Regions from separate parts of the Streptomyces sp. NPDC001135 genome, predicted to be linked through region 1. Evidence: predicted binding sites of a transcription regulator. Region 1 holds the regulator's gene; the other holds the start of a gene.
The links. Region 1 encodes HrcA, which represses chaperone genes, less so after heat shock. Its sites were predicted from a motif close to TTNGCACTCNGNNNNNCNGAGTGCNAA; they were not measured.

Region 1 (15,240 bases):
AACTGCGCGAGGCCCTGGACAAGCTCCAGCTCAACGACGCCGCCCTCGTCTACGAGCCGGAGACCTCCGCGGCCCTCGGCTTCGGCTTCCGCGTGGGCTTCCTCGGCCTGCTGCACCTGGACGTGATCCGGGAGCGCCTGGAGCGCGAGTTCGGCCTCGACCTGATCGCCACCGCCCCCAACGTGGTCTACCGCGTGGTCATGGAGGACGGCAGCGAGCACACGGTCACCAACCCGAGCGAGTTCCCCGAGGGCAAGATCAACGAGGTCTTCGAGCCGGTCGTGCGGGCCACCATCCTCGCGCCGACCGAGTTCATCGGCTCGATCATGGAGCTGTGCCAGACCCGGCGCGGCACCCTGCTCGGCATGGACTACCTCTCGGAGGACCGCGTCGAGATCCGCTACACGCTGCCGCTCGCGGAGATCGTCTTCGACTTCTTCGACCAGCTGAAGTCCAAGACCCGCGGCTACGCCTCGCTGGACTACGAGCCCACCGGCGAGCAGACCAGCTCCCTGGTCAAGGTCGACATCCTGCTGCACGGCGACAAGGTCGACGCGTTCTCGGCGATCACCCACAAGGACCAGGCGTACGCCTACGGCGTGCGGCTCGTCGCCAAGCTCAAGGAGCTGATCCCGCGGCAGGCCTTCGAGGTGCCGGTGCAGGCCGCCATCGGCTCCCGGGTCATCGCCCGCGAGACCATCCGCGCCATCCGCAAGGACGTCCTCGCCAAGTGCTACGGCGGTGACATCTCCCGTAAGCGGAAGCTGCTGGAGAAGCAGAAGGAAGGCAAGAAGCGGATGAAGATGGTGGGTTCCGTGGAGGTTCCGCAGGAGGCCTTCATCGCCGTCCTGTCCAGCGATGACAGCGCGGGGTCGGCCAAGGGCAAGAAGTAACCGAAGGTAACAACCGGTTGCGTGCCCATAAAGGACACGCGGGGGCCTGTCGTGCGAAAGCGCGGTGGGCCCCTACGCGTGCGTAGCGTCGCTCTCCGTGGAAAGTGACAGGCCGAAGCCCCTTACGCAGCGGCCGGTCGCGGCTTACTCTGATCCCTGCTCGATAGTTACTCGCGAGTTAAACAATAGCGAAGCAGCAGCACGAACCCCCACCGTGAGTTAACCCAGCCGCACCGAGTCAGCCGCACCGTCGCGGGCCCCCGGAGGATGTCGTGAGCGACACACAGACCCTGATCGAGAACCGTCCGCCGTCCGTGGCGGCCCTCTTCCTGGAGCGCGTGGCGGCCACACCGGACGCCGAGGCCTACCGCTATCCGGTGCCCGCCGCCGGCCAGGGCCCCGACGACTGGAAGTCGCTCAGCTGGGCGCAGGCGGCCGAGCGGGTGTACGCGATCGCGGCCGGCCTCATCGAACTGGGCGTGCAGCCCGAGCAGCGGGTGGCGCTCGCCTCCTCCACCCGGGTCGAGTGGATCCTCGCCGACCTCGGCATCCTGTGCGCCGGCGGCGCCACGACCACCATCTACCCGCAGACCAACGCGGACGAGTCGGCCTTCATCCTCTCCGACTCCGAGAGCCGGGTGCTGCTCGCCGAGGACGCGGCCCAGGCCGCCAAGGCCGTCGAGAAGCGCGCCGAACTGCCCGACCTCGCCAAGGTCGTCGTCATCGACCCGGCCGGCGTCGAGACGAGCGACTGGGTGATCACCCTCGCCGAGCTGGAGCGGCGCGGCGCCGCCTATCTGGAGCAGCACCCGCAGCTGATCAAGGAGCGGGTCGGCGCCATCACCAAGGACCAGCTCGCCACCCTCATCTACACCTCCGGCACCACCGGCCGCCCCAAGGGAGTCAGGCTCCCGCACGACAACTGGGCGTACATGGCCAGGGCGATCGCCGCGACCGGGCTGATCACCAGCGAGGACGTGCAGTACCTGTGGCTGCCGCTCGCGCACGTCTTCGGCAAGGTACTGACCTCGGGCCAGATCGAGGTCGGCCATGTCACCGCCGTCGACGGCCGGGTCGACAAGATCATCGAGAACCTTCCGGTGGTGCAGCCGACGTACATGGCGGCGGTGCCCCGCATCTTCGAGAAGGTCTACAACGGCGTCGCCGCCAAGGCCCGCGAGGGCGGCCCCGCCAAGTACAAGATCTTCCAGTGGGCCGCCGAGGTCGCCCGCGAGTACGCCAAGGTCAGCCAGGACAACTTCCGCCGCACCGGCACCCACGCCGTGCCGTTCGGCCTGGCCGCCAAGCACAAGGTCGCCGACACCCTCGTCTACGGCAAGCTGCGCGAGGCGTTCGGCGGCCGGCTGCGCGCCTGCGTCTCCGGTGCCTCCGCGCTCGCCCCCGAGATCGGCTACTTCTTCGCCGGCGCCGGCATCCACATCCTGGAGGGCTACGGCCTCACCGAGTCCTCCGCGGCCTCCTTCGTCAACCCCGGCGAGGCCTACCGCACCGGCACGGTCGGCAAGCCGCTGCCCGGCACGGAGGTGCGCATCGCCGACGACGGGGAGATCCTGCTGCGCGGCCCCGGCATCATGCAGGGCTACCACAAGCTGCCCGAGAAGACCGCCGAGGTGCTGGAGTCCGACGGCTGGTTCCACACCGGGGACATCGGCGAGCTGTCGCCCGACGGCTATCTGCGCATCACCGACCGCAAGAAGGACCTCATCAAGACCTCCGGCGGCAAGTACGTCGCTCCGGCCGAGGTCGAGGGCCAGTTCAAGGGGGTGTGCCCGTACGTGTCCAACATCCTGGTACACGGTGCCGACCGGAACTACTGCACGGCCCTCATCGCCCTGGACGAGATCGCGATCCTGGACTGGGCGAAGGAGAACGGCCTGGAGGGCAGGCCGTACGCCGAGGTCGTCGCCGCGCCGCAGACGGTCGAGATGGTCGACGGGTACGTGCGGGAGCTCAACAGCGGGCTCCAGAAGTGGCAGACCATCAAGAAGTTCCGGCTGCTGCCGCGGGACCTCGACGTGGAGCACGGCGAGATCACACCGAGCCTGAAGCTGAAGCGACCCGTGGTGGAACGGGAGTACAAGCACCTCATCGACGAGATGTACGCCGGGACGCGGGAGGCGTAGCCCGGTTCCGGAGGGGTGGCGGGGGCTGTACGGCGGCGGCGGGTCGGTCCCGCGGTTGCTCGCGCGGTTCCCCGCGCCCCTCTTCGTGCTCGCTGGTGCTCAAAAGGTTCCCTCTTCTGTCCGCTTCAGTGACTCAGCGCTTATAAGTGCCCTCTGTCTGTCACCCTGGGCCGCATGGACATGGCGGCCATACCCACGCAGCGGGAGAGCGAGGCGCCCCGGGCCCGGGAGGCGGAGGGGCGGGCCACGCTGTCCGGGAGTCCCGTCGCGCCCGGCTCGGCCCGTGCGCTGGTGCGGGCCGCGCTGACCGCGGCACCCGGGGTCTCGGCCCGGCTCCTCGACGACGCCATGGCCGTCGTCAGCGAGCTGGTCACCAACGCCGTCGTGCACGCCGGCACGGACGTGGAGGTCGACTGGCGGCTGGAGGAGACCGGCGCGTTCGTCGTGGAGGTGGGCGACCGCCATCCCTCCCGCGCCCCGCGCGACCCCCTGGGCGCCCAGGGGGCGTACGACACCCCCGAGTACGGGCGCGGCCTGCGGCTGGTCACCACGCTCGCCGAGTCCTGGGGCGTCACCTACCGGGCCGACGCCAAGACGGTCTGGGCGCGGCTGCCCCCGGGCGGTGTGGCGGACCCGGACACGCCCGTGCCGGACGCGGCCCTGGAGGTCGCCCAGGACCTCGCCCCGCAGCCGCACCGCCACGACGGCGACCGGGACTGGCTCGGCCGGGGCGCGCTGTCCTTCCTCGCCGAGGCCTCCGACCTGCTCGCCGGTCAGCTGGACGAGAACCTGGTCACGGCCCTGACCGGCCAGCTCATCGTGCCCCGGCTGGCCGACTGGTGCGCGGTGTGGCTGGAGGACGAGGCGACCGTGCGCGGCGGCGTGGGAGGCGGTCCCGACCGGGTCTGGCACGCCAGCGAGAGCCACGCCGAGGAACTGCGGTGCGCCCTGGAGAAGGAGCCGCCCTGCCCGCGCGACGGTGTGCGCTCGGGCCCGGAGGCGTACCCGTGGCCCGGCCACGCGCTCGGCCCGCAGGGCGCCGACGGCACGGCGCTGGCGTACCGGCTGATCGCGGGCGGCCGGCCGCTCGGCACGCTGGTCATCGGCCGGTGCGGGCTGCTCGGCTTCCCCGACGAGGTCACCGGGCTCGTGGAAGACCTCAGCCGCCGGGTGGCCCTCGCCATCGGCGCGGCCCGCCAGTACGCCCGCCAGGCCACCATCAGCGCCGTCCTGCAGCGCGGTCTGCTGCCCGGCGCGGTCGCCGAGATCCCGGGCGTGCGCAGCGCGCTCGTGTACGAGCCCTGCGACAAGGGCGGCCCCAGCGGCGACTTCTACGATCTGTTCCCGGCCGGTGACGGCCGCTGGTGCTTCGCCGTCGGCGACGTCCAGGGCAAGGGCCCGGAGGCGGCGGTCGTGATCGGTCTCGCCCGCCCCTGGCTCCGCCTCCTCGCCCGCGAGGGCTACCGGGTCGCCGACGTCCTCGACCGGCTCAACCAGCTCCTCCTGGACGACGCCACCGAGGCCGCCGACGCCGCGGCCCGCGCCCTCGTCGCCGCGGGCGGACGGTCCCTGGCCTCCGGGGACGGCCCGCAGACCCGCTTCCTGTCCCTGCTCTACGGCGAGCTCACGCCGTACGAGGGCGGTGGGGTCCGCTGCACCCTCGCCTCCGCCGGCCACCCGCTCCCGCTCGTCCTGGGCCCCGACGGCACGGTGCGCACCGCCGCCCGCCCGCAGACCCTGCTCGGTGTGGTCGAGGACGAGACCTACACCAGCGAGACCCTCGACCTGCGGCCCGGCGACAGCCTGCTGTGCGTCACCGACGGGGTGACCGAGCGGCGCTCCGGCTCCCGGCAGTTCGACGACGGCGACGGCCTCGCCCGCGCCCTGTCCGGCTGTGCCGGGCTCAGCGCCGAACTGATCGCGGAAAGGATCCGCCGCCTGGTGGACGACTTCGGCGGGGGCCGGCTGCCCGAGGACGACCTGGCGCTGCTGGTGCTGCAGGCGGAGTAGGCGCGCCGGTGCTGGACAATGGAAGGCATGCCTTCCGCACTCCCCGACGGCGAGCCCGTCCCCGCCGACGGTGCGCTGCCCGCCGACGCGCTCGCCGGGGCCGCCGACCGCCCGCTCGGTTTCTATCTGCACGTGCCGTACTGCGCGACCCGCTGCGGCTACTGCGACTTCAACACCTACACCGCGACCGAGCTGCGCGGCACCGGCGGCGTGCTGGCCTCCCGCGACAACTACGCGGACACGCTGACGGACGAGATCCGGCTCGCCCGGAAGGTGCTCGGCGACGACCCGCGCGAGGTCCGCACGGTCTTCGTCGGGGGCGGTACGCCCACACTGCTGGCCGCCGACGACCTCGTACGGATGCTCGGGGCGATCCGCGACGAGTTCGGTCTGGCACCGGACGCGGAGATCACGACGGAGGCGAACCCGGAGTCGGTGGACCCGGCCTACCTCGCCACGCTCCGTGAGGGCGGCTTCAACCGGATTTCCTTCGGCATGCAGAGCGCGAAACAGCACGTGCTGCGCGTCCTCGACCGCACCCACACCCCGGGCCGCCCCGAGGCCTGCGTCGCGGAGGCCCGGGCGGCGGGCTTCGAGCACGTGAACCTGGACCTGATCTACGGCACCCCCGGTGAGAGCGACGACGACTGGCGGGCCTCGCTGGACGGGGCGATCGGCGCCGGTCCGGACCACGTCAGCGCCTACGCGCTCATCGTCGAGGAGGGCACGCAGCTGGCCCGCCGGATCCGTCGGGGCGAGGTCCCGATGACCGACGACGACGTGCACGCGGACCGCTATCTGATCGCCGAGGAGACCCTGTCCGCGGCGGGCTTCGACTGGTACGAGGTCTCCAACTGGGCCACCTCCGAGGCGGGCCGCTGCCTGCACAACGAGCTGTACTGGCGCGGCGCCGACTGGTGGGGCGCGGGACCCGGGGCGCACTCGCACGTGGGCGGGGTGCGCTGGTGGAACGTCAAGCATCCGGGGGCGTACGCGGCGGCGCTGGCGTCGGGTCGGTCGCCGGGGGCCGGGCGGGAGCTGCTGTCCGAGGAGGACCGGCGGGTGGAGCGGATCCTGCTGGAGCTGAGGCTGCGCGAGGGGGTGCCCCTGGCTCTGCTGAAGGAGGAGGGGCTTGCGGCGTCCCAGCGCGCGCTGGCGGACGGGCTCCTCCAGGAAGGGCCGTACGACGAGGGGCGGGCCGTGCTGACGTTGCGGGGGCGTTTGCTGGCGGACGCGGTGGTGCGGGACCTGGTGGATTGATCACTCCCGCGAGTGAATCCCTCCGGAACGCCGGTTCGGTCCCTAACCTGGTTCGTAGGCTGCCGCCGTAATTGCACGGTGGCGGAAACCGGAGGGCTGCGGAGATGACCGCTGTGGACGACCGACCGATGACCACCGGCATGGTGAAGATCTTCGAGGAGCTCGAGCCTCCTGAGGGCGTCAAGATGGAGCTTCTCCGGGGGGTAATCGTGATGATGGCCAGCCCTGACATCGTGCACAACATGATCGTTGCCGATGTACAGGACCAGATCCCGCGACAGCGCTGGTCTCGCCTTCAGACTCAGGACGTGGACATCCTGGACGAGGCCAGCGAGCCAGTTCCGGACCTGGTGGTCGTGGCGCGAGACGCGCTACCCGACTCGGGCCGTCTGCTGCCCTCCAAGCTGGTCACGATGGTCATGGAGGTCGTCTCCAAGTCCAGCATTCATCAGGACTACGTGGTCAAGCGCTCGATCTACGCGGCCGGAAGGATCCCCGCCTACCTCATCCTCGACCCGATCATGGCGCACTGCGTCTTGCTGACGAAGCCTGCGGGCCAAGGCGAGGACGCCGACTACCTGAGCCAGGAGATCATTAAATTCGGCGATCCAGTTCCGGTGGAGGTTCTGGGACTCGAACTGGACACCACCGAGTTCGGAACGTTCCCCAACGTCAGGCCCCACCGCTACCCGTGACGAAGTCGATCAGCTCCTCCACCCTCCCCAGCAGCTCCGGCTCCAGGTCCCTGTAGGACCCCACCCGCTTCAGGATCGCCTGCCACACCGCCCCGGTGTTCTCCGACGGCCAGCCCAGCGCCCGGCACACCCCCGTCTTCCAGTCCTGCCCGCGCGGCACCCTCGGCCAGGCCTCGATCCCCAGCGACGACGGCTTCACGGCCTCCCAGATGTCGATGTACGGGTGGCCCACCACCAGCGCGTGCTCACTCGTCACCGACTCCGCGATCCGCCACTCCTTCGTGCCCGGGACGAGGTGGTCCACAAGCACACCCAACCGCGCGTCCGGACCCGGTGCGAAGGACGACACGATCGACGGCAGGTCGTCCACGCCCTCCAGGTACTCCACCACCACGCCCTCGATGCGCAGGTCGTCGCCCCACACCTTCTCCACCAGCTCGGCGTCGTGCCGGCCCTCGACGTAGATGCGGCCGGCCCGGGCCACGCGGGCGCGGGCGCCGGGGACGGCGACCGAGCCGGAGGCCGTACGGGCGGGTCGTACCGGAGCCGGTGACGAGGGGCGGACCAGCGTCACCACGCGCCCCTCCAGCAGGAAGCCCCGCGGCTCCAGGGGGAACACCCGGTGCTTGCCGAAGCGGTCCTCCAGCGTCACCGTGCCCGCCTCGCAGCGGATCACCGCCCCGCAGAACCCGGTGCCGGGCTCCTCCACCACCAGGCCCGGCTCAGCGGGTACCTCCGGTACCGGCTGCTGCCTCTTCCACGGCGGGGTCAGGTCGGCGGAGTACGTGCGCATTCGGATGACGATAGGAGAAGCCGTACGCGAAGACTCACGACACGCCGAAACGCGCCGCCAGTTGATCACGCTGGCGTCGTACGAACCCCGCGTCCACCACCGCTCCGTGACCGGGCACGTACAGCGCGTCCCCGCCGCCCAGGGACAGCAGCCGGTCGAGGGCGTCCGGCCAGCGGGACGGGACCGCGTCCGGGCCCGCCTGGGGTTCGCCGGACTCCTCGACCAGGTCGCCGCAGAAGACCACCTCGGGATCTCCCGGCACGAGCACCGCGAGATCGTGCGCCGTGTGCCCCGGGCCCACGTTCGCCAGCAACGCCTGGCGGCCGCCCCCGAGGTCCAGCGTCCACTCACCGGAGACCGGATGCCGGGGCGGGGCCAGCGCGTCCACCGCCTCGTCGGCGTCGGCGACCGGCAGCCCGTTCCTGATCGCGTCCAGGCGCAGGTCCTCGCGCTCGTACGCGAAGACCGCGTCCAGCCCCACCGGGCCGTACACCTGCGCTCCCGCCATCGCCGCCGCCCCGAAGACATGGTCGAAATGGGGGTGGGTCAGCGCGAGATGGGTCACACGGCCGCCGGCCAGCTCCTCGGCCTGTGCCCGCAGCCGCGCGCCCTCGGCCAGGCTGGAACCGGCGTCCACCATGAGGGCCGTACCCGCCCCGAGGACCAGCCCGACCGTGCAGTCCCAGCCCGGGAGGCGCCGGCGTCCGACCCCGGCGGCCAGCCGTTCCCACCCCAGCTCTTCCCAAGTCACCGTCATACCGCGACGCTAGCTGCACGAGCCGCCGCGACCGTACCGACCTTGCCCCGGGTGTACCCGACAGCCGTACACTGGGCCCGGGAACGCTGGCACTCGCGTGCGAAGAGTGCCAGGCGGACGAACCGCGGAACAGAAGGGGACGACGTGCTGGAGGTGCGCGCCGAATGCTGAGTGAACGCAGGCTTCAGGTACTGCGCGCCATCGTCCAGGACTACGTCGGCACCGAGGAGCCGGTCGGGTCGAAGGCCCTGACCGAGCGGCACAACCTCGGGGTCTCCCCGGCCACCGTCCGCAACGACATGGCGGCCCTGGAGGACGAGGGGTTCATCGCGCAGCCGCACACCAGCGCGGGGCGCATCCCCACCGACAAGGGTTACCGGCTGTTCGTGGACAAGCTCGCCGGCGTCAAGCCCATGACGGCGCCCGAGCGGCGCGCCATCCAGAACTTCCTGGAGGGCGCCGTCGACCTCGACGACGTCGTGGCGCGCACGGTGCGGCTGCTCGCGCAGCTGACCCGGCAGGTCGCCGTCGTGCAGTACCCGTCCCTGACCCGGTCCACCGTCCGGCACGTGGAGCTGCTCTCGCTCGCTCCCGCGCGCGTGATGCTCGTGCTGATCACGGACACCGGCCGGGTCGAGCAGCGGATGGTCGACTGCCCGGCGCCCTTCGGTGAGAGCTCGCTCGCCGACCTGCGCGCGCGGCTGAACAGCCGGGTCGCGGGCCGCCGGTTCGCGGACGTGCCGAGGCTGGTCGAGGACCTCCCCGAGGCCTTCGAGGCCGAGGACCGCGGTACGGTCTCGATGGTGCTCTCCACTCTCCTGGAGACACTCGTCGAGGAGAACGAGGAGCGGTTGATGATCGGCGGTACCGCCAATCTCACCCGCTTCGGGCATGACTTTCCCCTCACGATCCGGCCCGTCCTGGAGGCCCTTGAGGAGCAGGTCGTGCTCCTCAAGCTCCTCGGCGAGGCCAAGGATCCGGGCGTGACCGTGCGCATCGGGCACGAGAACGCCCACGAGGGGCTCAACTCCACCTCGGTGGTGTCGGTGGGCTACGGTTCGGGCGGCGAGGCGGTTGCCAAGCTCGGCGTGGTCGGACCGACCCGCATGGACTACCCGGGAACGATGGGAGCGGTACGCGCAGTGGCACGGTACGTCGGACAGATCCTGGCGGAGTCGTAAGTGGCCACGGACTACTACGCCGTTCTCGGCGTGCGCCGCGACGCGTCGCAGGATGAGATCAAGAAGGCGTTCCGTCGGCTCGCGCGCGAGCTGCACCCGGACGTCAACCCGGATCCGAAGACCCAGGAGCGGTTCAAGGAGATCAACGCCGCTTACGAGGTGCTGTCGGACCCGCAGAAGAAGCAGGTCTACGACCTGGGCGGCGATCCGCTCTCGCAGTCCGGCGGTGCCGGTGCGGGCGGCTTCGGTGCCGGTGGCTTCGGCAACTTCTCCGACATCATGGACGCGTTCTTCGGTACGGCGTCGCAGCGCGGGCCGCGCTCGCGCACCCGGCGCGGCCAGGACGCGATGATCCGCATCGACGTGGAGCTGGACGAGGCGGCCTTCGGGACCACCAAGGACATCCAGGTCGACACGGCGATCGTCTGCAACACCTGCAACGGAGAGGGCGCGGCGCCCGGTACGACCGCCCAGACGTGTGACATGTGCCGGGGCCGTGGTGAGGTCTCGCAGGTCACCCGGTCCTTCCTGGGTCAGGTCATGACCTCGCGTCCCTGTCCGCAGTGCCAGGGCTTCGGGACCGTGGTGCCGACCCCGTGCCCGGAGTGCGCCGGTGACGGCCGCGTCCGCTCCCGCCGCACGCTCACCGTCAAGATCCCGGCCGGTGTCGACAACGGCACGCGGATCCAGCTCGCCGGTGAGGGCGAGGTCGGGCCCGGCGGCGGCCCCGCCGGTGACCTGTACGTCGAGATCCACGAGTTGCCGCACTCGATGTTCCAGCGGCGCGGTGACGACCTGCACTGTACGGTCACGATCCCGATGACGGCCGCCGCGCTCGGCACCAAGGTGCCGCTGGAGACCCTGGACGGCATGGAGGAGGTCGACATCCGGCCCGGCACCCAGTCCGGCCAGTCGATCCCGCTGCACAACCGGGGCGTCACGCATCTGCGCGGCGGCGGCCGGGGTGACCTGATCGTGCACGTCGAGGTCCAGACCCCGACCAAGCTGGACCCCGAGCAGGAGCGCCTGCTGCGCGAGCTGGCCAAGCTGCGCGGCGAGGAGCGTCCACAGGGCCAGTTCCAGCCGGGGCAGCAGGGGCTGTTCTCGCGGTTGAAGGACGCGTTCAACGGTCGCTGACGGCGGCTGGAGGATGTCGCCGACGGGTGCTGCGACCTGGGCACAGGGGGTGCTTCGGCACCCCCTATGCCGCTGTCCTATGCCGTGCGACGCCCCGATTCGGACTTGTTCGAAGGACGTGACAACATGCGGTCATGTCCTCCGCGCTGACCGATCTCTTCCCCCACCCGATCGTGCAGGCCCCCATGGCGGGCGGAGTCTCCGTCCCGCAGCTCGTCGCCGCCGTCTCCGAGGCCGGTGGCCTCGGGTTCCTCGCCGCCGGATACAAGACCGCCGACGGCATGTACCAGGAGATCAAGCAACTGCGGGGGCTCACGAGCCGCCCCTTCGGCGTGAACGTGTTCATGCCGCAGCCCGACCACGCCGAGTCGGGCGCCGTAGAGGTCTACGCGCACCAGCTGGCCGGCGAGGCCGCCTGGTACGAGACCGAGCTGGGTGACCCGGACAGCGGCCGGGACGACGGTTACGACGCCAAGCTCGCCGTACTCCTCGACAACCCGGTGCCGGTGGTCTCCTTCCACTTCGGTGTGCCGGGCCGGGAGGTGTTGGACAAGCTGCGGCGGGCCGGCACCCTCACCCTGGTCACCGCCACCACCGCCGAGGAGGCCCGCGCGGTGGAACAGGCCGGTGCGGACGCGGTGATCGCGCAGGGCGTGGAGGCCGGCGGTCACCAGGGAACCCACCGGGACCTCGCCGAGAACGACGGCTCCGGCATCGGGCTGCTCTCGCTGGTCGCGCAGATCCGTGAGGCCGTGCGCATCCCGATCGTCGCCGCCGGCGGCATCATGCGCGGCGGCCAGATCGCCGCCGTCCTCGCGGCCGGCGCGAGCGCGGCCCAGCTGGGCACCGCCTTTCTCGCCACGCCCGAGTCCGGCGCCAGCGCCCTGCACAAGCAGGCGCTGACCAACCCCCTGTTCGCACGCACCGCGTTGACCCGGGCCTTCTCCGGGAGACCGGCCCGCGGTCTGGTCAACCGGTTCCTGCGCGAGCACGGCCCGTACGCCCCCGCCGCCTACCCGGAGCTCCACCACCTCACCGCGCCGCTGCGCAAGGCCGCCGCCAAGGCCGGGGACGCGCAGGGCATGGCGCTGTGGGCGGGCCAGGGCCACCGGATGGCCCGCGAGCTGCCGGCCGGGCGGCTGGTGGAGGTGCTGGCCGAGGAACTCGACGCCGCTCGGACAGCGTTGTCGGCCGAGGGGGACCTGCGATGACCGCGCCGGTGTTCGTCGTCGACTCGCTGGAGGGCGTGGGCCCCGGATCGGCCGTCGACGTCACGGGTCCCGAGGGGCGGCACGCGGTCTCCGTACGGCGGATGCAGCCCGGCGAGCACGTGGTGCTGACGGACGGCAGGGGCCGGGGCGCGGCCGGGGTCGTCGTCAGCGTGTCGGGCAAGGACCACCTGGTGGTCGAGCCGTTCGAGTTCCCGGTGGAGCCGGAGCCCAGCCCCCGGATCACCGTCGTCCAGGCGCTCCCCAAGGGCGACCGGGGCGAACTCGCCGTCGAGACCATGACGGAGACCGGGGTCGACGCGATCGTGCCCTGGCAGGCCGCCCGCTGCATCACCCAGTGGAAGGGCGAGCGGGGTCTGAAGGCGCTCGCCAAGTGGCGGGCCACCGCGCGCGAGGCCGGCAAGCAGTCCCGTCGGCTGCGCTTCCCCGAGGTCGCGGACGCGGCGAGCACCAAGCAGGTTGCCGCACTTTTGGCCAAAGCCGACTTCGCCGCCGTACTGCACTCCGACTTCGAGCACGTCAGCGAGCCGCTGGCCACCGCCCCCCTCCCCGCCGAAGGCGAGATCGTGCTGGTCGTCGGCCCCGAAGGCGGCGTGGCGCGCGACGAGTTGGCGCTCTTCGAGGAGGCGGGTGCGAAGGCGTGCGTGCTCGGTCCTACCGTGTTGCGTACATCCACCGCCGGCACCGCCGCCGTGGCCCTGCTCCTGGGCCGCACCGGCCGCTGGTCCTGACACCGCCCGAGGACACCGTGGAACTCGCTCAAGTCCGCCTCCTGGTCACCGACTTCGCCGCCTGCTACCGCTTCTACGCCGACGTCCTCGGCCTCAGGCCGCAGTCCGGCGCGGCCGAGGGTCCGTACGAGAAGTTCAGCCCGCACGCCGGCTCCGCGGGGATCGCGCTGCAGGACCGCTCGATGATGGCCGAGGTCCTTCAGGAGCTGGGCGAGTCCGCCACCGGCCACCGCTCCCTGGTGGTCCTGCGCGTCGACGACCTGGACGCCTACTGCGCGCGGATCACCTCCCGCGGTGCCACCCTGCTGCACGGCCCGGCGCCCATGACCGACCGCATGCGCGTGGCCCACCTCAAGGACCCGGAGGGCAACCTCGTCGAACTCCAGCAGTGGCTGCTGCTGCGCGGTTAGGGGTTTCCGCTGGTTCGGCCGCCTCGGGGAGGTGACGGGCACATTCGGGGAAGTGCCGGGCGCATGGCGTCGGGCGGCTGCGGCGCCGTCGCGGTCGCCCGCGGGGTTCCCCGCGCCCCTGAAGGGGCGCCTGCGGCTTCCCGAACGGGTGAGTGGCCGTAAGCGGCCTTTCCCTGTGCACCGTCCGGTGGCACTCTGCCCAGCATGGGGGTTTTGAGAGGGAATCGACGCGTAGTGCGGGCCGTGGCCGTCGCCGGGCTGGTCGTGGGGGCCGGCACGGCCGTGGTGGCCTGTCAGCCCGGGGACCTCAGTTCCGCCTCCGCCGCGTACACCACCGGCACCACGGCCACGGCCAGGCTCAAGCAGCAGCACGTCGACGTCAGTTGGCTCACCTGCACCGGTGACCGCGGGGGCGGCTCGACGGGGAAGTCGCCCTCGCCGGCCGAGAGCACCGTCGTCTCCGTCGACTGCAGAGGTGAGACCAGGGGCGGGCGGAAGATCACCGTCACCGGGAAGGTGACCAGGGCCGTCGACGGTGCGTGTGTGCGCGGCGATCTGACGGCCAGGGTCGGCGGCAGGCAGGTGTTCCACGTCGACGGGCTCGGGGACTGCGACGCCAAGCCGGGGCCGACGTACCGGCCGCCCACCTATCGTCCCGGCGGCGGTCGGCCGACCGTGACCGTCACCGTCACCCGGACCCTCTGGTGCAAGGGCGACCCCACCTGCTGGCCCGTCGAGGGGAAGTGATCCGAACACCGGGCGGGGCGCACCCGTCGCTGCGTACAGTGACGGGGTGACTCAAGGTGCGGCGTATCTCCGATTTCCCCATGTGCAGGGTGACTTGGTGACGTTCGTCGCCGAGGACGACGTGTGGCTCGCGCCGCTCGACGGCGGCCGGGCCTGGCGGGTCAGCGCCGACAACAGACCCGTGACCACGCCCCGGATGTCCCCGGACGGCCGGTTCCTCGCCTGGACGTCCACCCGGGACGGCGCGCCCGAGGTGCATGTCGCCCCCGTCGACGGCGGCCCCGCCGACCGGCTGACGTACTGGGGCAACCGCCGTACGGAGGTCAGGGGCTGGACCGCCGACGGACGGGTGCTCGCGCTCGGCGCGCACGGCCGGCACAGCTTCCGGCACAGCTGGGCGTACGCCGTGCCGCTGGACGGCGGACCCGCCGAGGCCCTGCCGTACGGCCCGGTCGGCGACGTGGCCTCCGGCCCGGCCACCGTCCTGCTGTCCGCGCCGATGGGCCGCGAGGCCGCCCACTGGAAGCGCTACCGGGGCGGTACGGCGGGCAAGTTGTGGATCGACCGGGAGGGGAGCGGGGAGTTCGTCCGGCTGCACGAAGAACTCGACGGGAACATCGAGTGCCCGGTGTGGGCGGGGGACCGGATCGCCTTCCTCTGCGACCACGAGGGCACCGGCGCCCTGTACTCCTCCCTCGCCGACGGCTCCGACCTGCGCCGGCACACACCGCTCGACGGCTTCTACGCCCGGCACGCGTCCGGTGACGGCACCCGGGCCGTCTACAGCTGTGCCGGTGAACTGTGGCTCCTCGACGACCTGGAGGGCGCCGAGCCGCGCCGGCTGGACGTGCGCCTCGGCGGCCCCCGGATCGACCTGCGCCCCCGCCCGGTGAACGCCTCCCGCTGGTTCGGCGAGGCGTCCCCCGACCACACCGCGCGCGGCAGCGCCGTGTGCGTGCGCGGCGGGATCCACTGGGTCACCCACCGCTCCGGGCCCGCCCGCGCCCTCGCCGCCACCCCCGGCGTCCGCGCCCGGATGCCGCGCGCCTTCCGTGCCGAGGGCGAGGAATGGGTGGTGTGGGTGACGGACGCGGAGGGCGACGACGCCCTGGAGTTCGCCCCGGCGACCGGCACCGTGCCCGGAGCGCCCCCGCGCCGCCTCGCGGCCGGACAGCTCGGCCGGGTGCTGGAGCTGGCCATGGCCCCGGACGGCAGCCGGGCCGCCGTGGCCGCGCACGACGGGCGGCTGCTGC
Region 2 (15,240 bases), on a different contig from region 1:
CCTCAGGACCCGAACCGCCGACGTCAACTCGATATCGCTCAAGGCCGCCCCCTCGTCCAGCACGTGATCACATTCTGCCTCGTGCACCACCTGCCCGGCAGCCGCTGGTGCGCCATGGACGCCGGTTCATCACCCACAGGCCGGATTCAGCGCGTGGGCGCCGGACCGGCAGGAGCGCGCCAGACCAGCGTGTAGCGCCAGAAGAGCCGACGCCGCAGCCGAGCGCCGGGAAGGAGGCGGCGGGCCTCATGGGCGATCTCGGCGAAGGACATCTCGGGGTCGCGGACCGGCGCCGTCATGGAGACCGGCCGTTCGGACACCGCCCGCCCCCGGTTCTTCACCCAACCCACCAGCGGGTTGACCGCTACGGAGACGAGTCCGAGCAGGTGATCGACGGCCCGCGCGTCCCGCGCACACCCCACGACGACCAGTGTGCCGTCCGGCGCCAGCTCCTTCTGAAGCCGGCCGAGGGTCTCGGTGAAGGGAAGGTGGTGCAGTACGGCGACACAGGTGATGACGTCGTACGGCCCGGCGGGAAGGTCGTGCGGCGCGCAGGCCCGGGTGTAGGTGACAGGGACGTCCGCGCCCGTCAGCTCCCGCGCCCTGTCGAGGATCCCGTCGTCGGCGTCCACCCCGACGACCGACTCCGCACGCCGCGCCAGCACCCGGACCAGGTCCCCGCTGCCGCAGCCCACGTCCAGGGCGGTACCGACGCGTCGGGGCAACTGCCGCAGCAGCCACGGGTGGAAGTGGGCGTTGTGATCCCAGGGGTGAGCGGCGTTGAAGCGCTGCAGCACATCGATCAGTCGCGTCGGCAACACGGACCCATCCTAGGACCGCCCGAAACCCGAGCCCCGAACGCCAAGCGCCGAAGGACGGCCGCCGGCCACAGTCCCCCTCCTGCCCGTGGGGCGCTACCGTCGAGCTGCCGCCGCCGGTCGGCATCACACTGGACACGGAGAAACTGAAGGACTAGGCGGACCGATCATGAACCACGCCCAGCTCGCCGCTCTCGGACGGGCCCTCCGGTTGCTCGGGGAGCACGGGGAGGCGGTGACCGCCGATACGCCGGACGCCCGGTTGCACGAGATCAAGGCAGACCTGCGCAGGGCACTCGATCTGCTGGACGAGAGCGTCGCCTCCAGCGCGCCGAGCACCCGGTGCGCCGAGCATCCACAAGGGCCCGTCGACGAGAGCGCGCCCGACCTGTGTCTGCTCTGCGAGACCCGGCGGCGCGCGGCCCGGCGGTCGGAGTTCCAGGGCCGGCCGGGTCCGGCGCAGCCGGTGCCCACCGCGCCCTCCCGGTACGGCGTGCGCGCCGACCGGCCCCAGCCGCAGCAGCGCTGGCTGCCGGAGGCGTGGAACGGGCAGGAGTGGCAGCTGTGCGGGACTCCGAGGAGGGACCGGCGGGAGGCCGAGGCGTATCTCGCCGCCCAGCGGCGCGGATCACGGCCGGCGATGGCGTACCGGCTCGTGCACGAGTTCACCGACTACGAGGTGCTGCGGGTGTGGGGCACACCCGTGCACGTCGACATCGAGCCCATGGGCAATCTGTAGCCGTCGTCAGCCGAGCAGGGGCGAGGGCAGGAAGTCGTACCCCTCCCAGATCAGCCTGCTGCGCTCCTCCGGGTACGGGCCCGTCGTCGGTTCCCTGTCCAGGATCTGCACCAGGCGGGAGTCCGGGTCGTAGGCCGGCCAGCCCGGGTCGCCCGTGCGTGCGAACGACGTCCAGGCGCCCCGCATGAACGCGGAGAGGCGCTCCGCCTCCGGTGTGGGTCTGCCGCCGGGGAAGACGAGGCCGCCCAGGTCCGCACCGTACGTGCCGAAGAGCAGCGGGATGTCCAGGGCGTGGCAGGCACCCAGCAGGCCTCCGCCACCGGGGGCCGGCCAGGTCAGTTCGTAGACGTGGGCACGGCCGCCGCCCGTGTGCTGGGCCTCCGCGAGCCGCAGGCTCGGCAACGCGAACAGCCAGTCCGTCTGGACGCGTTCGAAGAGCTGCTCCGGGGTGGCGCCGGGGAACGCCGTCCGGTAGGCCTTCTCCCCCGCCTCGCCGCCCGGCGCGTACAGCCGCAGGGTCGCTTTCGCCAGGTCGTCCGTGATCTTGCCGTGCAGGCCGGCCGTGATCAGGAACAGCCGGTACTCGTCGCGGTTGTGGCCGACGAGCAGCTCCACCTCCCGCGCGGCCCCGGAGGCCAGGGCCTGCCAGGGGGTGCGCGGGAGGACCTCGCCGTCGACGACCGGGGCGAAGGGGACGGTGGTGGGGGCCACCTGACCCCACCGGGCGGCGTGGGCGGGCATCCTGGTGCCCAGCGCCGCCCCCGCTTCGGCGAGCCGCCCCGGGTCCACCGCCGCCAGGTCGGCCGCCGTGGGCTCCCGGCCCGCCTCCGCCGCCAGGGCCGCCGCGATGTCGCGGGCCAGGTCGGCGGAGAAGAACGTGCCGGGCACGCTCTGGGCCACCGCCCGCCGGAACAGGCCCCGGGCCCGGGGCATCGCCAGCAGTGAGGCGATGGAGCCGGCGCCCGCCGACTCGCCGAAGACCGTGACCTCGGCGGGGTCGCCGCCGAACGCGGCGATGTTCTCCTGCACCCATTCCAGGGCCGCCACCTGGTCCAGCAGGCCGCGGTTGGCGGGTGCGCCGTCCCAGAGGGCGAAACCCTCCATGCCGAGGCGGTAGTTGAAGGTGACGACCACGACGTCGCCTTCGCGGGCCAGGTGCTGCGCGTCGTAGCCGGGCTGGCCGGCGTGGCCCAGTTTGAACGCGCCGCCGTAGATCCAGACCATCACCGGGCGGGCGGCGGACGGGTCCGGGCCGGGGGTCCACACGTTGACCGTGAGCCACCCCTCGTCCTGCGCGGTGGGCGGGAGGGCCGCGCGGGCCAGCAGGCCGGGCTCCTGCGGGGGCGGCGGGCCGAACGCGTACGCCTCCCGGGTGCCGTCCCAGGAGCGGGGCGGGCGCGGGGCCCGGAAGCGGGCCGCGCCGACGGGGGGTTCGGCGAAGGGGATGCCCCGGAACACCGACAGGCCCTGCTCGGTGCGGCCGCGCACCGCGCCGGAGGCGGTGCGCACCACGGGGCCGTCGGTGTCCGGGGCGCCGGTCTCCCGGGCCTGCGACTCACTCGTCGTCATGCTCGCTCCTCACTGGTCATCCCAGGAACGTACGACAGCGCCCGCAAGTGCCCGGCCGGGTACGGGGATTCAGCTGAGCGTCTTCAGCGAGGCCGCGTCGTACGGCGCCAGCTCGTCGAAGCGGTCGGAGAGGACCTTGGCCGCCCACTCGGGGTCCTGGAGCAGCGCGCGGCCCACGGCGACCATGTCGAACTCGTCGGACTCCAGACGGTCGAGGAGGTTGTCGATGCTCTTGACCGGGGAGCCCTCGCCCTGGAAGGCGTTGACGAAGTCGCCGTCGAGGCCGACCGAGCCGACGCTGATGACCTGCTTGCCGGTGAGCTTCTTCGTCCAGCCGGCCAGGTTCAGGTCCGAACCGTCGAACTCCGGCACCCAGTAGCGGCGGGTGGAGGCGTGGAAGACGTCGACGCCGGCCGCGGCGAGCGGGGTCAGGATGGCCTCCAGCTCCTCGGGGGTCTCGGCGAGCCGGGCGGTGTAGTCCTGCTGCTTCCACTGCGAGTAGCGGAAGATGACCGGGAAGTCGGCCGAGACCGCCTCGCGTACCGCCGCCACGATCTCCGCGGAGAACTTCGTACGGGCCACCGGGTCGCCGCCGTAGGCATCCGTGCGCCGGTTGGTGCCCTCCCACAGGAACTGGTCGAGGAGGTAGCCGTGGGCGCCGTGGAGCTCCACGCCGTCGAAGCCGATGCGCTCGGCGTCGGCGGCGGCACGGGCGAACGCGCCGATCACGTCGTCCAGGTCCTTCTGGGTCATCGCCTTGCCGGTCCGCTCGGCACCCGCGGTGACCAGGCCGGAGGGGCCGACGGCCGGGGCGTCCGGGAACGGGGCGTCGCCCTGGTTGCGGACCATGCCGATGTGCCACAGCTGCGGCACGATGGTGCCGCCCGCCGCGTGCACGTCCTCGGCGACCCTGGCCCAGCCCGCGAGCTGCTCCTCGCCGTGGAACCGGGGCACGCGGTCGCTCTGCCCGGCCGACTCGTGGCCGACGTACGTCCCCTCGGTGACGATCAGCCCGACGCCGGCGGCGGCGCGGCGGGCGTAGTAGGAGCGCACGTCCTCGCCGGGGATGCCGCCCGGGGAGAACATACGGGTCATCGGCGCCATCACGATCCGGTTCGGAACGGTGAGACCGTTGAGCGCTATCGGGCGGGACAGGATCTGGGCCGCGCGGGAGGCGGGAGTCGTGACGGTCACGGGAGGGCTCCTCGAGAGCAGGACTTAACCGGCTGGTATGTGCATGCGCATTGTTGCACCAACTGAAGCAACACCCTATGAGTCGGCGCACATTCCCCGACCGGACCCACCCGAGCGTGACCCCGGACACATCGACCAGGTCTGTCCACATCAAGCATCTTGATATCGAGATAATGCGTCGGCAAGGACAGTGGGACGGTGGGAACGGGGGCCGGCCATGCGACGGGTCAGGCGGGACAGGGACGGCGGGACCGGCGGACACGGACTGATGGCGCAACTGCGACGGCCTCCCGGCGGGCGGGACGCGCGGTTGATGCTGCTCGCGCAGTGCGTGGACCGGACCGGAACCGGGGTGTGGGCCGCGGCCTGCGTGCTGTACTTCACCTTCGTGAGCGGGCTGGACGCGGGCCGGCTCGGGCTGCTGCTGGGGGTGGGCGCGGTCGCGGGGATCGCCGGGTCACCGCTGGCCGGACGCGCCGCCGAACGGCTGCCCGTGCGGGACCTGCTGATCGCCTGTCACCTGCTGCGCCTGGCGACGATGGTCCTGCTGCTGGTCGCCGACGGCCTCGCCACCCTGCTGCCCGTGGTCGCCCTCACCAGCCTGGGGGAGCGGGCGGCCAAGACGCTGGAGATGCTCTTCGCCACCCGGGTCGCGGGTGAGCGGCGGACCACCTACCAGGCGCTGTCCCGCAGCGTGGCCAACGCCGGTTACGCCGTCGGCGCGGGCATCGCCGCACTCGGCCTCGGCGTGGGCACCCCGAACGCCTACCGCGCGCTGATCATGGCCAACGCGCTCTCCTACGTCCTGGCCGCCGCGCTGGTCTGGCGGACCCGGGAGCCGGCGGGCCACGGCCTGGTCGTGGCGCACGGCGACCACGGCCGGTCAAGCGGCGACAGCACCCCTGACGGACCGAACGGACCCGGCAGGCCGGCCGGACAGCCCCCCGCCCCCACCCCCTGGCGTGACCCCGGCTACCTGCTGTTCGTCCTCCTCGACATCCCGATGAACCTGGACGACTCCGTTCTCGGCGTCGGGCTGCCGCTGTGGCTGGTGCACCACACCAGCGCGCCGCACGCGGTCGTCCCCACGTTCCTGGTGGTCAACACCGTGCTCGTGGTGGTCCTGCAACTCCGGGTCTCGGCATGGGCCGAAGGCCCGCGCCGGGCGGCGGCGGCAGTGGGCTGGTACGGCATGACGCTGCTCGCCTGCTGCCTCGTGCTGGCGACCGCCACCGGCGGCGGAGCCTGGTCGGCCTCACTCGCCATGCTCGTGGCGGCGGTGCTGGTCACCGTCGCCGAACTGCTGCGCTCGGTGAGTTCCTGGGAGCTGGCGGTCGTCCTGGCGCCGCCGCGTGCCCGGGCTTCCTATCTGGGCGTGGCCGGGATGGCGCAGTCGGTGCAGAAGTCGGTGGGACCCCTGCTGCTGACCGGTGCGGTGATGACGGCCGGTCCTGCGGGCTGGCTGGCGCTCGGTGCGGCCGTCACCGGGCTGGGTGCGGTGCAGCGGCAGGCCAGCCTGCGGCGCCTGACGGCCCTCGCCGCGCCCGCCACCGGCTCCCGGACACGCCCGAGGGCGGCACCCCCTGCCACTGACAGGGAGTGCCGCCCTCGGTAAGGACGTTGATCAACCAGAGGCCGAAGCCCCGGGGCCGATCAGAAGTCCATGTCACCGCCCGGCATGCCGCCGCCGGCCGGCGCGGCGGCCTTCTCCGGCTTGTCGGCGATGACGGCCTCGGTGGTGAGGAACAGCGCGGCGATGGAGGCGGCGTTCTGCAGCGCGGAACGGGTCACCTTCGCCGGGTCGATGATGCCCTCGGCGACCAGGTCGACGTACTCGCCGGTCGCGGCGTTCAAGCCGTGGCCCGGGGTCAGGTTGCGCACCTTCTCCACCACGACACCGCCCTCGAGGCCGGCGTTGACGGCGATCTGCTTCAGCGGGGCCTCGAGCGCGATGCGCACGGCGTTGGCGCCGGTCGCCTCGTCACCCTCGAGCTCCAGCTTCTCGAAGACCTGGGAGGCCTGCAGCAGGGCCACGCCACCACCGGCGACGATGCCCTCCTCGACGGCGGCCTTGGCGTTGCGGACGGCGTCCTCGATGCGGTGCTTGCGCTCCTTGAGCTCCACCTCGGTGGCGGCACCGGCCTTGATGACCGCGACACCGCCGGCGAGCTTCGCCAGGCGCTCCTGCAGCTTCTCGCGGTCGTAGTCCGAGTCGCTGTTCTCGATCTCGGCGCGGATCTGGTTCACGCGGCCGTTGACCTGGTCGGAGGAGCCGGCACCGTCGACGATGGTGGTCTCGTCCTTGGTGATGACGACCTTGCGGGCGCGGCCCAGGAGGTCCAGGGTCGCGTTCTCCAGCTTGAGGCCGACCTCCTCGGAGATGACCTCGCCGCCCGTGAGGATGGCGATGTCGCCGAGCATGGCCTTGCGGCGGTCGCCGAAGCCCGGGGCCTTGACGGCGACGGACTTGAAGGTGCCGCGGATCTTGTTGACGACCAGGGTCGACAGGGCCTCGCCCTCGACGTCCTCGGCGATGATCAGCAGCGGCTTGCCCGACTGCATGACCTTCTCCAGGAGCGGGAGCAGGTCCTTGACGGAGCTGATCTTGGAGTTGGCGATGAGGATGTACGGGTCCTCGAGCGACGCCTCCATGCGCTCCATGTCGGTCGCGAAGTAGGCGGAGATGTAGCCCTTGTCGAAGCGCATGCCCTCGGTGAGCTCGAGCTCCAGGCCGAAGGTGTTGCTCTCCTCGACGGTGATGACGCCTTCCTTGCCGACCTTGTCCATGGCCTCGGCGATCAGCTCGCCGATCTGGGTGTCGGCGGCGGAGATGGACGCGGTGGAGGCGATCTGCTCCTTGGTCTCGACGTCCTTCGCCTGCTCCAGCAGGGCGGCGGAGACGGCCTCGACGGCCTTCTCGATACCGCGCTTCAGGGCCATCGGGTTGGCACCGGCGGCGACGTTGCGCAGGCCTTCCTTGACCAGGGCCTGGGCGAGCACGGTCGCGGTGGTCGTACCGTCACCGGCGACGTCGTCCGTCTTCTTGGCGACTTCCTTGACCAGCTCGGCGCCGATCTTCTCGTACGGGTCCTCGAGCTCGATCTCCTTGGCGATGGAGACACCATCGTTGGTGATCGTGGGGGCGCCCCACTTCTTCTCGAGGACGACGTTGCGGCCCTTGGGGCCGAGCGTCACCTTGACGGCGTCCGCGAGCTGGTTCATGCCGCGCTCGAGGCCGCGCCGCGCCTCCTCGTCGAACGCGATGATCTTGGCCATGTGAAGTGGTCCCTCCAGGACTGGGGGTGATTCCTTCGGACCGCGCCCGCGCCCGCGACGGACGGCTCGCCGGCCGCGTGGTTCCTTGCCCCACTTGGCCTGCGGGCCTCACCGACCCGGTCCTTCTTTGTCACTCTCACCTTCAGAGTGCTAACGCCAATGATTAGCACTCGGCATGCCCGAGTGCAAGGCGCACCCGCGAAGCGGGTTCGTTGAGGGGTGGTGGTCGGGTGGCGGGCGGGAGCAAGCGGCTCGGCGGGATCGGCCCGGGGCGAAGGGGGGCAGTCCGGACACGGCGAAGGGCCCGCACCCTGTGCGAGGTGCGGGCCCTTCGTGCGAAAGACGTTCAGGCGCTGAGGCGGACCATGTCGGCCTGCGGGCCCTTCTGGCCCTGCGAGATCTCGAACTCCACCCGCTGGCCCTCTTCCAGGGTGCGGTAGCCGTCCATCTGAATGGCGCTGTAGTGGACGAAGACGTCCGCACCACCGTCGACCGCGATGAAGCCGTACCCCTTCTCCGCGTTGAACCACTTGACGGTGCCCTGAGCCATGCCTAACTCCCCTATTACTGGCCCTTGCACAGATCCACACTTCGCGGATCCGGGTCAGACCTCACCCCCCATTGGTCGGGGGCGTGCGCCGGAACGCGTCGACCGCGGCTGAATGTATCTGTCCAACTGCCGTCTGCAACAGGTCAATCGGACGAGAATTCTGGACGTGAACGGTCCGAAATGTGGTGAGAATTCACCTGACTTCGGGGCAAGTCGGGCCCCGTAAAGGTTACAAAAGCCGCATAAAACCCCCGCACTTTGGCTGCTTCTTGCGGGGTGCGCGGCATGAAATCCAGGGCTTACGACCCGGAGGCCGTGCCCAGGTTCCCCAACTGTACCGCGCTCAATCACGCAGAATTGCCCCCTCCGCTTCTCTCACGGAGGAGGCAATTCCATGAACAATCGGTAACTGAAGTTACCCAAGGTAACGATCAGCCGCCGGCGACCGCCGGAATGATGGAGACACCGGCCCCGTCCGGGGTGGCGGTCTCAAGGCCCCGCTCGAAGCGGACGTCGTCGTCGTTGACGTAGACGTTCACGAACCGGCGCAGCTTGCCCTGGTCGTCCAGGACACGGGCGGCGATCCCGGTGTGGTTCTTCTCCAGGTCCTCGATGACCTCGGCGAGGGTCGCCCCCTCGGCGGCGACCTCGGCCTGCCCGCCGGTGTAGGTGCGCAGGATGGTGGGGATGCGAACGGTCACGCTCATGCGAGGCCAGCCTCTCGGAAAGAGTCCAGGTTGGGGCGGATGGTGGCGGTGAGGCCGGTCCCGGCCACCGCGTCGAGGGTCTTCAGGCCGTCACCGGTGTTGAGGACGACCGTGGTCTTCGCCGGATCCAGGAGGCCGTCCTTGAGCAGCTTGCGGGTGACGCCGACGGTCACACCGCCCGCCGTCTCCGCGAAGATGCCCTCGGTGCGGGCCAGCAGCTTGATCGCGTCGACGACTTCCTCGTCCGTGACGTCCTCCACGGCACCGCCGGTGCGCCGGGCGATGTCCAGGACGTAGGGGCCGTCGGCCGGGTTGCCGATGGCGAGGGACTTGGCGATGGTGTTCGGCTTCTGGGGCCGTACGACGTCGTGGCCGGCCTTGAAGGCGGTCGACACCGGGGAGCAGCCCTCGGCCTGCGCGCCGAAGATCCTGTACGGCCTGTCCTCGACCAGACCGAGCTTGATCAGCTCCTGCAGACCCTTGTCGATCTTCGTGAGCTGGGAGCCGGAGGCGATCGGGACGACGATCTGGTCGGGCAGCCGCCAGCCGAGCTGCTCGCAGATCTCGTACGCGAGGGTCTTGGAGCCCTCCGCGTAGTACGGCCGCAGGTTGACGTTGACGAAACCCCAGCCCTCGCCGGCCGGGTCGCCGATCAGCTCGGAGCAGAAGCGGTTCACGTCGTCGTAGTTGCCCTCGATGCCCACCAGCTCGCCGCCGTAGACCGCGGCCATGACGACCTTGCCCTGCTCCAGGTCGTGCGGGATGAACACGCAGGAGCGGAACCCGGCCCGGGCCGCGGCGGCGCCGACGGCACCGGCCAGGTTGCCGGTGGAGGAGCAGGAGAGCGTGGTGAAGCCGAAGGCGCGGGCGGCCTCCAGGGCCTGGGCGACGACGCGGTCCTTGAAGGAGTGGGTCGGGTTGCCGGAGTCGTCCTTGACGAACAGGCCGCCGGTGACGCCGAGTTCGGCGGCGAGGTTGTCGGCCTTGACGAGCTCGGTCCAGCCCGGGTTCAGGTTCGGCTTGCCGGCCACATCGGCCGGGACGGGCAGCAGCGGCGCGTAACGCCAGATGTTCGCGGGGCCGGCCTCGATACGGCGGCGCAGCTCTTCGGTGTCGTAGCCGGAGAAGTCGTAGGCGATCTCCAGCGGGCCGAAACACTCCTCGCAGGCGAACACCGGGCCGAGCGGGACGCGGTGACCGCACTCGCGACAGCTCAGGGCCGCGGCGGGACCGAGGTCGACGGTGGAACTGCTGGTGCTTGCAACTGTCTGCACAGCCATGGAGGCGAGGCCCTTTCTCCTCATCTTCCTCACGACGCACCTCGCCGTGAGACGGATTTGGCACCTTCCCTAGCCGGGAGCCTCGCTGGAGAACGAGAAACCGGCTGGAGGGTTGCCGGGGCTTCATCGGGCCGTGTCCCTCTGCCCCTCTGGATGAGCGGTATGCAGTTGTTGAACTCATTGAACGCGGAACGACCCCCGACATGCGATGGTCACCGGCGTTGTTCAAGACTGTAACCGACGGCCAGGACAGTTGAGATAGTCGTCCAAAGCGCGAGATGGATCACACGGCTCACCCGTGTGGTCACGAACAGTGAGGAGTCGCAGACCGTGCTGGAAGAAGTCGAGCGCTGGCTGGCCACCCGCTCCTGGTCCGTGACCGATCGCCCTCTCCACCGGATCCTGTCCGCCAAACAGCGCACGGGCCAGACGATCAGCGTCGTCCTGCCCGCCCTCAACGAGGAGGAGACGGTCGGCGACATCGTCGCGGTCATCCGTCACGACCTCGTGGAGCAGGTGCCGCTCGTCGACGAGATCGTCGTCGTCGACTCCGGCTCCACCGACCGCACCTCCGAGGTCGCCGCCGCCGCGGGCGCCCGGGTCGTTCACCGCGACGAGATCCTGCCCCGCGTCCCCGCCGTCCCCGGAAAGGGTGAAGTGCTGTGGCGCTCCCTGCTGGTGACCGGCGGGGACATCCTCTGTTTCATCGACGCCGACCTGAAGGAGTTCTCCTCCGACTTCGTCTCCGGGATCGTCGGCCCGCTGCTCACCGAGCCGGACGTGGACCTGGTCAAGGCGATGTACGACCGTCCGCTCGCCGGGTCCGCCGGGCAGGGCGGCCGGGTCACCGAGCTGATGGCCCGCCCCCTGCTGAACATGCACTGGCCGCAGCTGGCCGGTTTCGTGCAGCCGCTCGGCGGGGAGTACGCGGCCCGCCGCTCGCTCCTGGAGCAGCTGCCGTTCCCCGTCGGCTACGGCGTGGAGCTGGGCATGCTGGTGGACGCGCTGCACCTGGTGGGTCTGGACGCGCTGGCCCAGGTCGATGTCGGGGTCCGCAAACACCGGCACCAGGACGGGCAGGCGCTGGGCCGGATGGCGGCGGCGATCTACCGCACGGCCCAGCTCCGGCTGGCCCGGGGGCATCTGATCCGGCCGTCGCTGACCCAGTTCGAGCGGGGCGAGGACGGCTTCGAACCGCGCACCTACTCGGTGGACACCGAGGAACGGCCACCGATGGTGGAGATCGCGGAGTACCCCGAACGCAAGGTGGCCTGAGGCCGGATGTGGCCGGGGTTCGTATACGGCCGCGTCACGGGGCGTAGCCGTACGTTTGAGCGTTTCCGGGCCGGGCTAGGTTGAGGACCATGGCTTCCACGCAGGGTGCTGAGGTACTGGTCGCGTCCAATCGCGGCCCGGTTTCGTACACGGTGGACGAGCACGGCTCGCTGCACGCCAGGCGGGGCGGCGGCGGACTGGTCTCGGGGCTGTCGGCCATCGGCGCGGACGCGGACTCGGTGTGGGTGTGCGCCGCCCTCGGCGACGGCGACCGGGAGGCCGTACGGCGTGCGGACGGCGGGCTGCTGCCGGCCACGGACACCGGCGGGCAGCGGGTGCGGATGCTGGACATCGACGCGGCCGTGCACGCGGACGCCTACAACGGCATCGCCAACTCGGTGCTCTGGTTCGTCCACCACATGCTGTACCAGACCCCGCTGGAGCCGGTCTTCGACACGGAGTTCCGGCGGCAGTGGGCGTCGTACGAGGCCTACAACCGGGCGTTCGCCGAGGCGCTGGCCCAGGAGGCGGCCGAGGGCGCGGCGGTGCTGGTGCAGGACTACCACCTGTGCCTGGTCCCCGGGATGCTCCGTGAACTCCGCCCCGACCTGCGGATCGGCCACTTCTCGCACACGCCGTGGGCGCCGCCGGAGTACTTCGCGCTGCTGCCGGACGACATCCGCGAGCAGTTGCTCACGGGCATGCTCGGGGCGGACCGGGTGGCGTTCCTGACCCGGCGGTGGGCGGACGCGTTCCGGGACTGCGCACAGGCGGTCCTGGAGTCCGGGATTCCCGCGGGCACGCGGATCGGGGTGCACGGGCTGGGGGCGGACGGGGACTTCCTGCGCAAGCGCTCGCACGAGCCGGACGTCCAGGAACGGATGGCGGCGCTGCGGGAGGAGATCGGCGAGGGCCGCAGGACCGTCGTCCGGGTCGACCGCACCGAGCTGTCGAAGAACATCGTGCGGGGACTGCTGGCGTACCGGCAGCTGCTGGAGGACCGCCCCGAGTGGCGTGAGCGGGTGGTGCACCTGGCGTTCGCGTATCCGTCGCGGCAGGACCTCGCCGTGTACCGCGACTACACCGCCGCGGTGCAGCGGCTGGCCGGGGAGATCAACTCCACCTACGGCACACCGGGCTGGACCCCGGTCGTGCTGCACGTCAAGGACGACTTCGCGCGCTCCCTGGCCGCCTACCGGCTCGCCGACGTGGCCCTGGTCAACCCCATCCGGGACGGCATGAACCTGGTCGCCAAGGAGATCCCGGTCGTCTCCGACCGGGGCTGTGCGCTGGTGCTGTCCCGGGAGGCCGGGGCCTACGAGGAACTGCGCGCCGACGCGCTCGTGGTGAACCCCTACGACGTGCTGCAGACCGCCCGGGTCCTGCACGAGGCGCTGTCCCTGCCGGACGAGGAGCGGGCGGAGCGATCGAAGCGGCTGGCCGCCGCGGCCACCGCGCTGCCGCCCGCCCAGTGGTTCCTTCAGCAGCTGCGGGAGCTTCAGTCCAGCTGAGCCGCCAGCGTCCGCAGCAGGTGGACGACTCCGGCCGGGCCGTCCACGACCAGGTCCGCCCGCTGCGCCAGCTCCGTGACCTCCGTGCTGCCACTGCAGACCAGGAGGCCGGGGACGCCGTCGGAGCGCAGTTCCTCGACGGCGGCGAAGGCGGGGAGGTCACCGAGGTCGTCACCGGCGTAGAGCACCGACTCGGCGCCGGTCTTGCGGACGTACTCGCCGAGCGCCACCCCCTTGTCCATGCCCGGCGGGCGCAGCTCCAGGACCATCCGGCCGGGCTCGACGATCAGGCCGTGCCGGGTGGCGAGGTCGGTGAGGGGGCCGCGCAGGGCCTCGAACGCGGCCTGCGGATCGTCGGCGCGGCGGGTGTGCACCGCGACCGCCCGGCCCTTCTCCTCGATCCACGTGCCGTGCCAGGCTCCGTTGCGGTCCAGCACGCCCGGCAGTTCGGCGCGGGCCGCCGCGACGCCGGGGTGCGGGGCCGGGGCGGTGACGGCGCCGGTGACGGCGTCCCAGCGTTCGGCGCCGTAGTGGCCGAGGACGGTCAGGTGCTCCAGGCCGGGGACCCCGGCGAAGCCTCCGTACCGGACCGCGACCCCGGCCGGGCGGCCGGTGATCACCGCGATGGAGGCCACCTTCGGGGCGAGGGCGGCGAGGGCCGGTACGGCCTCGGGGTGGGCGCGGGCCTGTTCGGGGTCGGCGACGATGGGGGCGAGCGTGCCGTCGAAGTCGAGGCCGACGACTGCTGCGGCGGGCTTCGCCAGGAGTGCGGCGAGTCCGTCCCGGCCGGGCTGGGTCTGCGGGGTCGGCACAGGGTCCATACGTCGACACTATCCAGCGCGGGTCGGCCTCACACCGGGACTCTTTGACGGCACCCGGCCCGCACCGGCCGGCTTCAGCGTTCCGTTCGCCGAGAGTCCCTTACCCGGCGCAGGCGGTTCACCGTCACCGGGTCCGCCGCCAGCGCTCTCTCGTCGTCCAGCAACGCGTTCAGCAGCTGGTAGTAGCGGACCGGGGACAGGCCCAGTTCCTCGCGTATCGCCCGTTCCTTCGCGCCGGGGCCGGGGAAGCCGCGGCGTTCCAGCGCGAGGACGGCTTGTTCGCGGTGGCCGAGTTCCATGCCCGCCACCGTAACGCCGGGCACCGACAACCGGCTCAGCTCGCGTCGCCGCTGTCGGCCGCGGTCGCCGTCGCCTGGAGCCGGGACAGGACGGCGGAGGGGCTGCCGCCGGGGGTGACGGCCTGGCCGATGTTCTGCTTCACGGCCGCGCTGACCGCCGCCCAGGAGGTCTTGCCGACGGGGTACAGCTCGGAGGTGGGCAGCTGGTCGAGGAAGGGGTGCAGGGCCTCGTCGGCCGGGGAGTCCGACTCGCTCATGGCGTTGGAGGCCGAGCCGGTGACCGGGAGCAGGCCGTAGTCGCGGGAGAACGCGAGGACGTTCTTCTCGCTGTAGACGAAGTTGAGGAAGTCACCCATCTGCTCGGCGTGACCGTTCTGCCTGAAGCCCATCATCCAGTCCGCGACGCCCATGGAGGCCCTGGCCTTGCCGGTGCGGCCCGGCATCGGCACCATGCCGAACTCCACGCCCTTCTTCTTTGCCTGCTGGATCAGCGTGGGGTGCCCGTTGAGCATGCCGACCTGGCCGTCGGCGAAGGCGGCGAAGGCGTCCGCGCGGTTGAGCTTGCCGGGCGCGACCGGGCCGGTCAGGCCCTTGCCGACGAGGTCGTCCTTGAGCCAGGTGAAGGTGTTGACGTTCGGCGCCGAGTCGATGGTGTAGGTGCCGATGTCGTCGGTGTAGCCGGTGCCGCCGTTGCCCCCGCTGAGCAGCCACTGCATGGTCTCGGCCTGGGCCTCCTCGGGGCCGAGCGGCAGCGCGACGGGGTACTTCACGCCCTTGGCCTTGAGCGCCCTGGCGTCGGCGGCCAGCTCGTCCCAGGTGGTGGGCGGGGTGATGCCTGCCTTGGTGAACAGGGTCTTGTTGTAGAAGAGCACGCGCGTGGAGGCGGCGAAGGGGATGCCGTACTGCGTGTGGTTCCACTGGCCGGCGTCGGAGAGCTGGGAGAGGAAGTCCGCCTGGGTGCGGATGGAGAGCAGGTCGGAGGCCGGGTAGAGCTTGCCGGCCGCCGCGTAGTCGGCGTAGGCGCCTATCTGGGCCAGGTCGGGGGCGTGGCCCGCGGCGACCATGTCCTTGACCTTGGCGTCGACGTCGTTCCAGGAGTACACGCTGACGTCGACCTTCACGCCGGGGTGCTTGGACTCGTACTCCTTGGCCAGGGAGTCCCAGTACTTCTTGGAACTGTTGGCGGCCGAGTCGCCGTAGT

Region 2: groL (chaperonin GroEL) is a predicted target of HrcA. The motif match lies at 7,760-7,786, and genes of this name have one in related genera.

What each region holds. Positions count from the first base shown of each region.
Region 1 covers NZ_JBSFKD010000002.1:409,848-425,087, forward strand. The annotation lists gene lepA (translation elongation factor 4) at 1-893, shown strand, start outside; gene ACWC94_RS04865 (AMP-dependent synthetase/ligase) at 1,166-3,037, shown strand; gene ACWC94_RS04870 (SpoIIE family protein phosphatase) at 3,218-5,047, shown strand; gene hemW (radical SAM family heme chaperone HemW) at 5,075-6,307, shown strand; gene ACWC94_RS04880 (Uma2 family endonuclease) at 6,412-7,002, shown strand; gene ACWC94_RS04885 (DUF3097 domain-containing protein) at 6,980-7,795, opposite strand; gene ACWC94_RS04890 (MBL fold metallo-hydrolase) at 7,830-8,552, opposite strand; gene hrcA (heat-inducible transcriptional repressor HrcA) at 8,717-9,733, shown strand; gene dnaJ (molecular chaperone DnaJ) at 9,734-10,870, shown strand; gene ACWC94_RS04905 (nitronate monooxygenase) at 11,005-12,081, shown strand; gene ACWC94_RS04910 (16S rRNA (uracil(1498)-N(3))-methyltransferase) at 12,078-12,830, shown strand; gene ACWC94_RS04915 (VOC family protein) at 12,848-13,240, shown strand; gene ACWC94_RS04920 (hypothetical protein) at 13,445-13,987, shown strand; gene ACWC94_RS04925 (S41 family peptidase) at 14,082-15,240, shown strand, end outside.
Region 2 covers NZ_JBSFKD010000001.1:138,675-153,914, reverse strand. The annotation lists gene ACWC94_RS00855 (trypco2 family protein) at 1-63, opposite strand, end outside; gene ACWC94_RS00850 (class I SAM-dependent methyltransferase) at 147-818, opposite strand; gene ACWC94_RS00845 (hypothetical protein) at 988-1,557, shown strand; gene ACWC94_RS00840 (carboxylesterase/lipase family protein) at 1,564-3,126, opposite strand; gene ACWC94_RS00835 (NADH:flavin oxidoreductase) at 3,196-4,320, opposite strand; gene ACWC94_RS00830 (MFS transporter) at 4,589-5,935, shown strand; gene groL (chaperonin GroEL) at 5,974-7,596, opposite strand; gene ACWC94_RS00820 (cold-shock protein) at 7,943-8,146, opposite strand; gene ACWC94_RS00815 (MoaD/ThiS family protein) at 8,578-8,853, opposite strand; gene thrC (threonine synthase) at 8,850-10,133, opposite strand; SAM riboswitch class I at 10,151-10,293, opposite strand; gene ACWC94_RS00805 (glucosyl-3-phosphoglycerate synthase) at 10,464-11,408, shown strand; gene ACWC94_RS00800 (alpha,alpha-trehalose-phosphate synthase (UDP-forming)) at 11,498-12,919, shown strand; gene otsB (trehalose-phosphatase) at 12,907-13,740, opposite strand; gene ACWC94_RS00790 (DUF3263 domain-containing protein) at 13,815-14,039, opposite strand; gene ACWC94_RS00785 (extracellular solute-binding protein) at 14,075-15,240, opposite strand, start outside.